Regions from separate parts of the Eubacterium maltosivorans genome, predicted to be linked through region 3. Evidence: a T-box and tRNA genes for the amino acid it is inferred to sense, from the RefSeq annotation. Region 3 holds a T-box; the other regions hold tRNA genes.
What was found. The T-box of region 3 lies ahead of ileS (isoleucine--tRNA ligase). A T-box ahead of a tRNA ligase gene usually reads a tRNA of that ligase, here a tRNA-Ile.
Positions count from the first base shown of each region.

Region 1 (4,224 bases), 520 kb from region 3:
CAAAACTCAATGCCAGACTACAGTAAAGCTCTACGGGGTCTTTCCGTCCTGTCGCGGGTAACTCGCATCTTCACGAGTACTACAATTTCACCGGGTGTGTTGTCGAGACAGCGCTCAAATCGTTACGCCTTTCGTGCGGGTCAGAACTTACCTGACAAGGAATTTCGCTACCTTAGGACCGTTATAGTTACGGCCGCCGTTTACTGGGGCTTAAGTTCGCACCTTCGCTTGCGCTAAGCACTCCCCTTAACCTTCCAGCACCGGGCAGGCGTCAGCCCCTATACGTCATCTTTCGATTTAGCAGAGACCTGTGTTTTTGCTAAACAGTCGCTTGAGCCTCTTCTCTGCGGCCCCCGAGGGGGCACTCCTTCTCCCGAAGTTACGGAGTCATTTTGCCGAGTTCCTTAACAACACTTCTCCCGCTCATCTTAGGATTCTCTCCTCGCCTACCTGTGTCGGTTTACGGTACGGGTACCTCTTTGCTCGATAGAAGCTTTTCTTGACAGCGTGAAATCGGCGACTTCCCTACTTATTTTTCGTTCCGCATCACAGCTTGACCTTGGGGAAAAAGGGATTTGCCTCTCTTTCCAGTCTCACTGCTTGCCCCGGCTCTTCCAATGGCCGGGTTCGCTTATCCTTCTGTGTCACTCCATCTCTCAAACGCATTGAGGTAGTACTGGAATTTCAACCAGTTGTCCATCGCCTACGTCGTTCGACCTCGGCTTAGGCCCCGACTAACCCTGAGCGGACGAGCCTTCCTCAGGAAACCTTGGGCTTTCGATGGTGAAGATTCTCACTTCACTTTCGCTACTCATGCCAACATTCTCTCTTCTCTTAAGTCCACTGAACCTTTCGATTAAGCTTCGCCCCTAAGAGATTGCTCCCCTACCACTGTACCTTACGGCACAATCCATCGCTTCGGTGCCTGATTTTAGCCCCGTTCATTTTCGGCGCACCACCACTCGACCAGTGAGCTATTACGCACTCTTTAAATGTATGGCTGCTTCTAAGCCAACATCCTGGTTGTTTGTGCAGTGACACATCCTTTCCCACTTAATCAGTACTTGGGGACCTTAGCGGATGGTCTGGGCTGTTTCCCTTTTGACAATGAAACTTATCTCCCACTGTCTGACTGCCCTGTTAAAATGGACGGCATTCGGAGTTTGATATGGTTCGGTAAGCTTGACGCCCCCTACCCAATTCAGTGCTCTACCTCCGTCATTCATCACAGAACGCTAGCCCTAAAGCTATTTCGGGGAGAACCAGCTATCTCCGTGTTCGATTGGAATTTCACCCCTATCCACAACTCATCCAAGCCTTTTTCAACAGACACTGGTTCGGGCCTCCACTTGGTTTTACCCAAGCTTCACCCTGGTCATGGATAGATCACACGGTTTCGGGTCTACAGCATGCAACTCGTCGCCCTCTTAAGACTCGCTTTCGCTTCGGCTCCGCACCTGAAGTGCTTAACCTCGCTACATACCGTAACTCGTTGGCCCGTTCTACAAAAAGCACACTGTCACTTGCGCTCCAGCTGCTTGTAAGCACAGGGTTTCAGTTTCTATTTCACTCCCCTCCCGGGGTTCTTTTCACCTTTCCCTCACGGTACTTTCCGCTATCGGTCACTGGGTAGTATTTAGCCTTGGGGGGTGGGCCCCCCATCTTCCCACAGGGTTTCACGTGTCCCGTGGTACTCGTTGAATCTCCTCATTTCGGCTTTTCGCTTACGCGCGTCTTACGCTCTTTGCGGGGCCTTCCCATGCCCTTCTGCTAAACGGAAATGATTGTTGGATTCTGGGCTTTTCCTCGTTCGCTCGCCGCTACTTAAGGAATCGATGTTTCTTTCTTTTCCTCCGGGTACTAAGATGTTTCAGTTCCCCGGGTTCCCTCCGTTATGCTATGGATTCACTTAACGGTGACGGTTCTTCTAACCGCCGGGTTTCCCCATTCGGACATCCACGTCTCGTCGGATATGTGCTCCTAAACGTGGCTTTTCGCAGCTTGTCGCGTCCTTCTTCGGCTCCCAGTGCCAAGGCATTCGCCCTGTGCTCTTTGTTTCTTGATCTCCACGAATGCTTTCGCATTTCGTTTTTCTTTTGTTCTCTTTCTGAGCTCAAAAGAATGTTGTTTTTGAAATTGCATTTATTAAGAAGTTTTACTTTGTTTAATATTTGCTCTTTACTCTTTTTTCTTTATGTTGTTTTCAATGACCAATATGATGTTTTATCATGGTGGGCTTGGGAGGACTTGAACCTCCGACCTCACGCTTATCAGGCGTGCGCTCTAACCACCTGAGCTACAAGCCCATATTTATTTTTTTAAATATGGTGGAGACGAGGAGACTCGAACTCCTGACCTTCTGCATGCGAAGCAGACGCTCTCCCAACTGAGCCACGCCCCCGCAATTGGTTTTGATGATAATATGGTGGAGATGAGGAGATTCGAACTCCTGACCCCCTGCTTGCAAGGCAGGTGCTCTCCCAACTGAGCTACACCCCCGTATCATCATTGTGCTGTATGACTTTGGGTCATACAAAAGAAAATAGTACCATGACTTCCTGTTCCCTAGAAAGGAGGTGATCCAGCCGCACCTTCCGATACGGCTACCTTGTTACGACTTCACCCCAATTACTAGCCCCACCTTCGACCGCTGAGTCCTTACGGTTCTCTCACGGGCTTCGGGTGTTGCCAACTCTCGTGGTGTGACGGGCGGTGTGTACAAGACCCGGGAACGCATTCACCGCGGCATTCTGATCCGCGATTACTAGCAACTCCAACTTCATGCAGGCGAGTTGCAGCCTGCAATCCGAACTGGGATCTGTTTTAAGGGATTTGCTTCACCTCGCGGTTTCGCGGCCCTCTGTTCAGACCATTGTAGCACGTGTGTAGCCCAGGTCATAAGGGGCATGATGATTTGACGTCATCCCCACCTTCCTCCGTATTGTCTACGGCAGTCCCTCTAGAGTGCCCAACTCAATGCTGGCAACTAAAGGCAGGGGTTGCGCTCGTTGCGGGACTTAACCCAACATCTCACGACACGAGCTGACGACAACCATGCACCACCTGTCTCTCTGTTCCCGAAGGAAACGTCCCATCTCTGGGATTGTCAGAGGATGTCAAGACCTGGTAAGGTTCTTCGCGTTGCTTCGAATTAAACCACATGCTCCGCTGCTTGTGCGGGTCCCCGTCAATTCCTTTGAGTTTCAACCTTGCGGTCGTACTCCCCAGGCGGAATGCTTATTGTGTTAACTGCGGCACTGAGTTTCCCCAACACCTAGCATTCATCGTTTACGGCGTGGACTACCAGGGTATCTAATCCTGTTCGCTCCCCACGCTTTCGCACCTCAGCGTCAGTATTTGTCCAGCAAGCCGCCTTCGCCACTGGTGTTCCTCCTAATATCTACGCATTTCACCGCTACACTAGGAATTCCACTTGCCTCTCCAATACTCAAGTCTGACAGTTTCAAATGCACGTCACCGGTTGAGCCGGTACCTTTCACATCTGACTTATCAGACCGCCTACGCGCCCTTTACGCCCAGTCATTCCGGACAACGCTTGTCCCCTACGTATTACCGCGGCTGCTGGCACGTAGTTAGCCGGGACTTCCTCATTGGGTACCGTCATGTTTTCTTCCCCAATAACAGAGCTTTACGATCCGAAAACCTTCTTCACTCACGCGGTATTGCTGCGTCAGGGTTGCCCCCATTGCGCAATATTCCCCACTGCTGCCTCCCGTAGGAGTCTGGACCGTGTCTCAGTTCCAGTGTGACCGTTCGCCCTCTCAGACCGGTTACCCATCGTCGCCTTGGTGGGCTGTTATCTCACCAACTAGCTAATGGGACGCGGGTCCATCCTATGGCACCGGAGTTTTCATGATCATGCCATGCGACACAATCATAATATAAGGCTTTACTCCCAGTTTCCCGAGGCTATTCCTTTCCATAGGGCAGGTTACCCACGCGTTACTCACCCGTTCGCCACTTTCCAATCACTTATTCCCCCGAAGGTTCTTAACTGATCTTCTCGTTCGACTTGCATGTGTTAAGCATACCGCCAGCGTTCGTCCTGAGCCAGGATCAAACTCTCAATAATTAGTTTATCGTTTTGCCTTTCGGCTTCTTGATCTGGTTCATGTGATGATTTTTTGAAGTGTTCATCGCACTTGCGTTTTTTATCCTTTGCTGATTTTCATCAGCTGGAATTTCAGGTTTTATGGTACTATT
Region 1 is NZ_CP029487.1:3,796,889-3,801,112, reverse strand. Features, by position in the region: rRNA gene CPZ25_RS17610 (23S ribosomal RNA) at 1-2,065, opposite strand, end outside; tRNA gene CPZ25_RS17605 (tRNA-Ile) at 2,230-2,306, opposite strand; tRNA gene CPZ25_RS17600 (tRNA-Ala) at 2,326-2,401, opposite strand; tRNA gene CPZ25_RS17595 (tRNA-Ala) at 2,424-2,499, opposite strand; rRNA gene CPZ25_RS17590 (16S ribosomal RNA) at 2,570-4,093, opposite strand.
Region 1: it encodes a tRNA-Ile, which carries the amino acid that the T-box ahead of ileS (isoleucine--tRNA ligase) is inferred to sense. The anticodon was not compared.

Region 2 (4,224 bases), 1.0 Mb from region 3:
CAGCCCCTATACGTCATCTTTCGATTTAGCAGAGACCTGTGTTTTTGCTAAACAGTCGCTTGAGCCTCTTCTCTGCGGCCCCCGAGGGGGCACTCCTTCTCCCGAAGTTACGGAGTCATTTTGCCGAGTTCCTTAACAACACTTCTCCCGCTCATCTTAGGATTCTCTCCTCGCCTACCTGTGTCGGTTTACGGTACGGGTACCTCTTTGCTCGATAGAAGCTTTTCTTGACAGCGTGAAATCGGCGACTTCCCTACTTATTTTTCGTTCCGCATCACAGCTTGACCTTGGGGAAAAAGGGATTTGCCTCTCTTTCCAGTCTCACTGCTTGCCCCGGCTCTTCCAATGGCCGGGTTCGCTTATCCTTCTGTGTCACTCCATCTCTCAAACGCATTGAGGTAGTACTGGAATTTCAACCAGTTGTCCATCGCCTACGTCGTTCGACCTCGGCTTAGGCCCCGACTAACCCTGAGCGGACGAGCCTTCCTCAGGAAACCTTGGGCTTTCGATGGTGAAGATTCTCACTTCACTTTCGCTACTCATGCCAACATTCTCTCTTCTCTTAAGTCCACTGAACCTTTCGATTAAGCTTCGCCCCTAAGAGATTGCTCCCCTACCACTGTACCTTACGGCACAATCCATCGCTTCGGTGCCTGATTTTAGCCCCGTTCATTTTCGGCGCACCACCACTCGACCAGTGAGCTATTACGCACTCTTTAAATGTATGGCTGCTTCTAAGCCAACATCCTGGTTGTTTGTGCAGTGACACATCCTTTCCCACTTAATCAGTACTTGGGGACCTTAGCGGATGGTCTGGGCTGTTTCCCTTTTGACAATGAAACTTATCTCCCACTGTCTGACTGCCCTGTTAAAATGGACGGCATTCGGAGTTTGATATGGTTCGGTAAGCTTGACGCCCCCTACCCAATTCAGTGCTCTACCTCCGTCATTCATCACAGAACGCTAGCCCTAAAGCTATTTCGGGGAGAACCAGCTATCTCCGTGTTCGATTGGAATTTCACCCCTATCCACAACTCATCCAAGCCTTTTTCAACAGACACTGGTTCGGGCCTCCACTTGGTTTTACCCAAGCTTCACCCTGGTCATGGATAGATCACACGGTTTCGGGTCTACAGCATGCAACTCGTCGCCCTCTTAAGACTCGCTTTCGCTTCGGCTCCGCACCTGAAGTGCTTAACCTCGCTACATACCGTAACTCGTTGGCCCGTTCTACAAAAAGCACACTGTCACTTGCGCTCCAGCTGCTTGTAAGCACAGGGTTTCAGTTTCTATTTCACTCCCCTCCCGGGGTTCTTTTCACCTTTCCCTCACGGTACTTTCCGCTATCGGTCACTGGGTAGTATTTAGCCTTGGGGGGTGGGCCCCCCATCTTCCCACAGGGTTTCACGTGTCCCGTGGTACTCGTTGAATCTCCTCATTTCGGCTTTTCGCTTACGCGCGTCTTACGCTCTTTGCGGGGCCTTCCCATGCCCTTCTGCTAAACGGAAATGATTGTTGGATTCTGGGCTTTTCCTCGTTCGCTCGCCGCTACTTAAGGAATCGATGTTTCTTTCTTTTCCTCCGGGTACTAAGATGTTTCAGTTCCCCGGGTTCCCTCCGTTATGCTATGGATTCACTTAACGGTGACGGTTCTTCTAACCGCCGGGTTTCCCCATTCGGACATCCACGTCTCGTCGGATATGTGCTCCTAAACGTGGCTTTTCGCAGCTTGTCGCGTCCTTCTTCGGCTCCCAGTGCCAAGGCATTCGCCCTGTGCTCTTTGTTTCTTGATCTCCACGAATGCTTTCGCATTTCGTTTTTCTTTTGTTCTCTTTCTGAGCTCAAAAGAATGTTGTTTTTGAAATTGCATTTATTAAGAAGTTTTACTTTGTTTAATATTTGCTCTTTACTCTTTTTTCTTTATGTTGTTTTCAATGACCAATATGATGTTTTATCATGGTGGGCTTGGGAGGACTTGAACCTCCGACCTCACGCTTATCAGGCGTGCGCTCTAACCACCTGAGCTACAAGCCCATATTTATTTTTTTAAATATGGTGGAGACGAGGAGACTCGAACTCCTGACCTTCTGCATGCGAAGCAGACGCTCTCCCAACTGAGCCACGCCCCCGCAATTGGTTTTGATGATAATATGGTGGAGATGAGGAGATTCGAACTCCTGACCCCCTGCTTGCAAGGCAGGTGCTCTCCCAACTGAGCTACACCCCCGTATCATCATTGTGCTGTATGACTTTGGGTCATACAAAAGAAAATAGTACCATGACTTCCTGTTCCCTAGAAAGGAGGTGATCCAGCCGCACCTTCCGATACGGCTACCTTGTTACGACTTCACCCCAATTACTAGCCCCACCTTCGACCGCTGAGTCCTTACGGTTCTCTCACGGGCTTCGGGTGTTGCCAACTCTCGTGGTGTGACGGGCGGTGTGTACAAGACCCGGGAACGCATTCACCGCGGCATTCTGATCCGCGATTACTAGCAACTCCAACTTCATGCAGGCGAGTTGCAGCCTGCAATCCGAACTGGGATCTGTTTTAAGGGATTTGCTTCACCTCGCGGTTTCGCGGCCCTCTGTTCAGACCATTGTAGCACGTGTGTAGCCCAGGTCATAAGGGGCATGATGATTTGACGTCATCCCCACCTTCCTCCGTATTGTCTACGGCAGTCCCTCTAGAGTGCCCAACTCAATGCTGGCAACTAAAGGCAGGGGTTGCGCTCGTTGCGGGACTTAACCCAACATCTCACGACACGAGCTGACGACAACCATGCACCACCTGTCTCTCTGTTCCCGAAGGAAACGTCCCATCTCTGGGATTGTCAGAGGATGTCAAGACCTGGTAAGGTTCTTCGCGTTGCTTCGAATTAAACCACATGCTCCGCTGCTTGTGCGGGTCCCCGTCAATTCCTTTGAGTTTCAACCTTGCGGTCGTACTCCCCAGGCGGAATGCTTATTGTGTTAACTGCGGCACTGAGTTTCCCCAACACCTAGCATTCATCGTTTACGGCGTGGACTACCAGGGTATCTAATCCTGTTCGCTCCCCACGCTTTCGCACCTCAGCGTCAGTATTTGTCCAGCAAGCCGCCTTCGCCACTGGTGTTCCTCCTAATATCTACGCATTTCACCGCTACACTAGGAATTCCACTTGCCTCTCCAATACTCAAGTCTGACAGTTTCAAATGCACGTCACCGGTTGAGCCGGTACCTTTCACATCTGACTTATCAGACCGCCTACGCGCCCTTTACGCCCAGTCATTCCGGACAACGCTTGTCCCCTACGTATTACCGCGGCTGCTGGCACGTAGTTAGCCGGGACTTCCTCATTGGGTACCGTCATGTTTTCTTCCCCAATAACAGAGCTTTACGATCCGAAAACCTTCTTCACTCACGCGGTATTGCTGCGTCAGGGTTGCCCCCATTGCGCAATATTCCCCACTGCTGCCTCCCGTAGGAGTCTGGACCGTGTCTCAGTTCCAGTGTGACCGTTCGCCCTCTCAGACCGGTTACCCATCGTCGCCTTGGTGGGCTGTTATCTCACCAACTAGCTAATGGGACGCGGGTCCATCCTATGGCACCGGAGTTTTCATGAAATGACCATGCGATCTCTCCATAATATAAGGCTTTACTCCCAGTTTCCCGAGGCTATTCCTTTCCATAGGGCAGGTTACCCACGCGTTACTCACCCGTTCGCCACTTTCCAATCACTTATTCCCCCGAAGGTTCTTAACTGATCTTCTCGTTCGACTTGCATGTGTTAAGCATACCGCCAGCGTTCGTCCTGAGCCAGGATCAAACTCTCAATAAAAAGTTTATCGTTTGCCTTTCGGCTTTTTGATCTGGTTCATGTGATGATTTTTTTGAAGTGTTCATCGCACTTGCGTTTTTTATCCTTTGCTGATTTCCATCAGCTGGAATTTCAGGTTTTATGGTACTATTCTCTTTTCTATGACCCTTACAGCTTTTCGCTGTAATCGTTGTTCCCTCTTGCGGAGAGAACTTCTATATTTTAGCATCTTGTTTTTTCAATGTCAAGCTCTTTTTGAACTTTTTTAAAAAAACTTTTATGCGAAGTGGTGATTTCTCACTCACTTGCTGTCTCACTTGCGACAGCTTCATTATTATACGACGATGCTTTAGGAATGTCAATACCTTTTCTAAACTTTTTTCGCATTTTTTTATCATTGTTTTTAAGCGGTTTCTCTGCTATA
Region 2 is NZ_CP029487.1:4,278,152-4,282,375, reverse strand. Features, by position in the region: rRNA gene CPZ25_RS19955 (23S ribosomal RNA) at 1-1,793, opposite strand, end outside; tRNA gene CPZ25_RS19950 (tRNA-Ile) at 1,958-2,034, opposite strand; tRNA gene CPZ25_RS19945 (tRNA-Ala) at 2,054-2,129, opposite strand; tRNA gene CPZ25_RS19940 (tRNA-Ala) at 2,152-2,227, opposite strand; rRNA gene CPZ25_RS19935 (16S ribosomal RNA) at 2,298-3,821, opposite strand.
Region 2: it encodes a tRNA-Ile, which carries the amino acid that the T-box ahead of ileS (isoleucine--tRNA ligase) is inferred to sense. The anticodon was not compared.

Region 3 (4,224 bases):
GCTTCGGCCCAGGCTGACCAGATCGCGGACCAGATCCATTGGCGCTTCCACCGCTTCGTCGATCAGAGCTTCGTTGACGGCCGGATAGTCCGCCAGATGAACGGATTCGGCGCCGGTGAGCTTGGTGTAGATTTCCTCGCTGATGTAGGGCGCGAAGGGCGCCACCAGGCGGGCCAGACCTTCCAGCACCTCAAAGGTGGTGTTGAACACAGCCTTCTTATCCTCTGTCAGCTCGCTGCCCCAGAAGCGGCGGCGGTTGCGGCGGATGTACCAGTTGGATAAGTCTTCATTGACAAAGTTCTGAATCTTGCGGACAGCCTTGGTGAGGTCATAGATTTCCATCTCACCGCGGACCTCCTGCACCAGACGGTTGTACTTGGACAGCATCCAGCGGTCGATTTCCGGGCGTTTGTCATAATCTACAAAGAAGGTTCTCGGGTCGATACCGTCGGTGTTGGCGTACAGGGTAAAGAAGTTATAGGTGTTCTTCAGGGTATTAAAGAATTTACTCTGTACCTCCTTCAGGCCCTCCACATCAAAGCGGGTGGGCGTCCAGGCTGGAGACACGTAGAGCAGATACCAGCGGAGCGCGTCGGCGCCGTACTGGTCAAACAGCTCAAAGGGATTGACCGTATTTCCTCTGGATTTAGACATTTTCTGACCCTCAGCGTCAAGGATCAGGTCGTTGACCAGCACCTTTTTGTAAGGAGCTTTCCCAGTAACAAAGGAGGAGATGGCCAGCAGTGAGTAAAACCAGCCGCGGGTCTGGTCGATGCCCTCGCAGATGAAATCGGCCGGGAACTGGCTTTCCCACAGCTCTTTGTTCTCAAAGGGGTAGTGGTACTGGGCAAAGGGCATGGAGCCGGAGTCGAACCAGCAGTCAATGACGTCCTTGACACGGGTCATGGGCTTGCCGCATTTTGGGCAGCGCAGGTGCACGTCGTCCACATAGGGGCGGTGCAGCTCGATGTCCTCGCTGATGTCCTCAATGGCTTTCTCAGCAAGCTCAGCTCTTGAGCCGACAGAGGCCAGCTCACCGCAGTTTTCGTCGTCACAGCGCCAGATGGGCAGTGGTGTTCCCCAGTAACGGCTTCTTGAGATGGCCCAGTCGTTGAGGTTTTCAAGCCAGTTGCCAAAGCGTTTTTCACCCACAAATTCAGGATACCAGTCCACCCCATTGTTGTTCTCGATGAGACGATCCTTGATCTTGGTGATCTCGATATACCAGCTGGGTTTTGCGTAATATAAAAGCGGTGTCTTACAACGCCAGCAGTGCGGGTAGTTGTGGAGCACTTTTTCTTTCTTAAACAGCTTGCCGTTTTCCTTGAGCCAGGTGATGATCTGGATGTCCAGGCCATCCTCCATGACAAAGTGTCCCTTCCAGGGTGTTTCGGTGTATTTACCGTCCTCCCCTACAGGCTGGAGCACAGGCAGGTTGTATTTACGTCCAACCTGGTAGTCATCCTCCCCAAAGGCCGGAGCAATATGAACCACACCGGTACCGTCCTCGGTGGTGACGTAGTCGGCACAGGTAACAAAGAAAGCTTTTTTATTCGGCGGTACAGGCACAAAGTCCATGAGACGTTCATAAGGAATATGCTCGAGGGCTTTCCCTTTCATTTCCTCGATGATTTCGTAATCGTCCCCCAGCAGTTTGGGCGCGAGCACCTTGGCGCAGATGTAGACCTCGCCCTTGCTTTTTGCCTTGATATAGTCGGCCTCGGGATTGACGGCCAGGGCCACATTGGCGGCCAGCGTCCACGGTGTGGTGGTCCAGACCAGGAAGTATTCATCGGCGTCGGCGCGCTTGAAAGCCACGACAACCGTATTGGTCTTGATTTCCTGGTAGCCCTGGGCGACCTCGTGGGATGCCAGCCCGGTGCCGCAGCGCGGGCAATAGGGCAGAATCTTATGCCCTTCATAAATATATCCCTCGTTAAAGAATTTATTTAAAATCCACCAGACGGATTCAATGTAGTTGTTGTCCAGCGTAATGTAGGGGTTTTCCAGATCGATGAAATAGCCCATGCGCTTGCTCATCTCGCGCCACTGCTTTTCATAGCTAAAGACAGAGTCCTTACATTTTTTGTTAAACTCTGCGATTCCGTAAGCTTCAATCTCTGGCTTACTACTGATCCCCAGCTGCTTTTCGACCTCAATCTCAACCGGCAGTCCATGGGTATCCCAGCCGGCTTTACGCAGCACGCGGTAGCCTTTCATGGTCTGGTATTTACAGACCGAGTCCTTTAAGGTACGGGCGATCACATGGTGGATCCCCGGTTTTCCATTGGCCGTCGGCGGCCCCTCATAGAATACAAAATTTTCTGCGTCGTCGCGGTTTTTGATGGTTCTGTCTAAGATATCCATCTCTTCCCAGCGGCTGGCGATTTTATTTTCAGTTTCACTGACACATTCATTGGATAAATTTTTAAATACAGCCATAGTGCCTCCTCATTTGATAATGTTATTTTGATCGTTATTTTGCAGGATCATCAAGCATTAAAAAAGCTCCGCCCCTGCAACAACGCAGGGACGAAGCGCAAAACTCCGCGGTACCACCCAGATTGACAGACTGCGCCCCTATAAGGGTGCCTGCCCACTCGATAAAGATAACGGTTTCCCGTGGTTTCCTAACCGGCTGGCTCAAAAACCCTGCTCAGAGGTGATTTCCATGACCGTTGTTCTGGTAACCTTTCAGCACTAGGGTTACCTCTCTGAAAAACGTGTGATCACAGCGTCCTCGTCATTGCATTTGATCGATTCATACATGAAGTCTATTTTACCTAATATTCTGGAGAAAATCAAGTGTATTCTTTAGTTTCTAAAGAAAATGGTTTATATTTTAGAGAAAATCGTTTATAATGAATTATACGGAATCATTAATAGTATTTTAGAAAGATGAATGAAGGTGACTCAACATGAACACGAAAAAAAAAGTACTTCTCGGCGTTTTAGCAGTGATTGTCATCATCGTGGGCATTATGTTTTTTGTTCCCATGTTTAACGGATCAAAAGACGCTGCCAAAACCACCCCGACCAGCGCGCCCTCCGTCGCGGACAATACCCCGACGGCAACCCCGCAGCCCACAGTTGACAACTCAGCAACCACCGAGGGTTTACAGACCCCGCCGGAAATGCAGGAGGTCATTGACGCGAACCAGGCCGACCTCTATAATAATGAGGACGGACAGCTGGCCCAGTCCTACCCCAGCAATCTTCTGCCGCTTTACAAAGTGAGCGGCGTCGGAGACTCCCACGATATTACCACAAACAATGGAAATCCCGGCTGGACAGCGGTTTACGGCTCCACTGCCGACACGGCTGAGCTGGCGCAGTTTTATTCGGATCTCATGGCTTCTGCCGAAAACTTTAACCAGGCCGACAGCGACGCTTCTACCACCATCACCGGCAACGTGGACGGCTGCGATATCAGCGTAACCATCAGCCCCAACAATCCGCAGCGCACCGGTCTCGACTACGCGAGCAGCGTGAGCATTTTTATCGAAAAAGTACAGTAAAACCCATAGGGACCAGAATCCGCACGATTTTGGTCCTTTTTGGTCCTTTTCATTCCCTGCCAATGTGCTATAATGGATGCAACGTTTTATTTTCGGAGGTCTAAAAGTGAACATCACAACCAAAAAAGTATGCTATACGGCGCTGCTAATGGCCGTTACCTTTATCATGATCTCAGTCGTGAAGATCCCGATTCCCAACGGCTACATCCATTTGGGCGACGCGGCGGTTTTTCTGTGTGGCTTTATTCTGGGGCCGGTCTACGGCACCATTGCGGCGGCCATCGGCGCAGGGGCGGCGGATTACTTCGCCGGCTTTGGGGCCTATATCATCCCTACCATGCTGGCCAAAGGCGTGATGGCTTACCTGACTGGATATTTTCTGCGCGGTAACCCGGGACGGAAAAAAGAAATCGCTGTGATGGTAATTGCCGGAGTGATCATGACTCTGATCTACTATGTATCAGAAATTATCTTGTACGGCAGTTTTGTCTCTCCGCTGGTTAATATTCCTTTTAACGCTTTGCAGGCCATTGTGGGCATTGTCATCTCCATGCTGCTGTTCCGGCCGCTGGCTCAGTTCCGCATCGAATCTTAAAAGAATTTACTATTTTTAATCGAATTGTGATATAATGAAGATCACAATTCGATTTTTTAATTGGGACTATCTTTTTATGTAATGGAGAGAAAAATGAAAAAACTAATGACA
Region 3 is NZ_CP029487.1:3,275,804-3,280,027, reverse strand. Features, by position in the region: gene ileS (isoleucine--tRNA ligase) at 1-2,442, opposite strand, end outside; T-box leader at 2,526-2,756, opposite strand; gene CPZ25_RS15135 (hypothetical protein) at 2,919-3,518, shown strand; gene CPZ25_RS15130 (ECF transporter S component) at 3,625-4,113, shown strand; gene CPZ25_RS15120 (hypothetical protein) at 4,207-4,224, shown strand, end outside.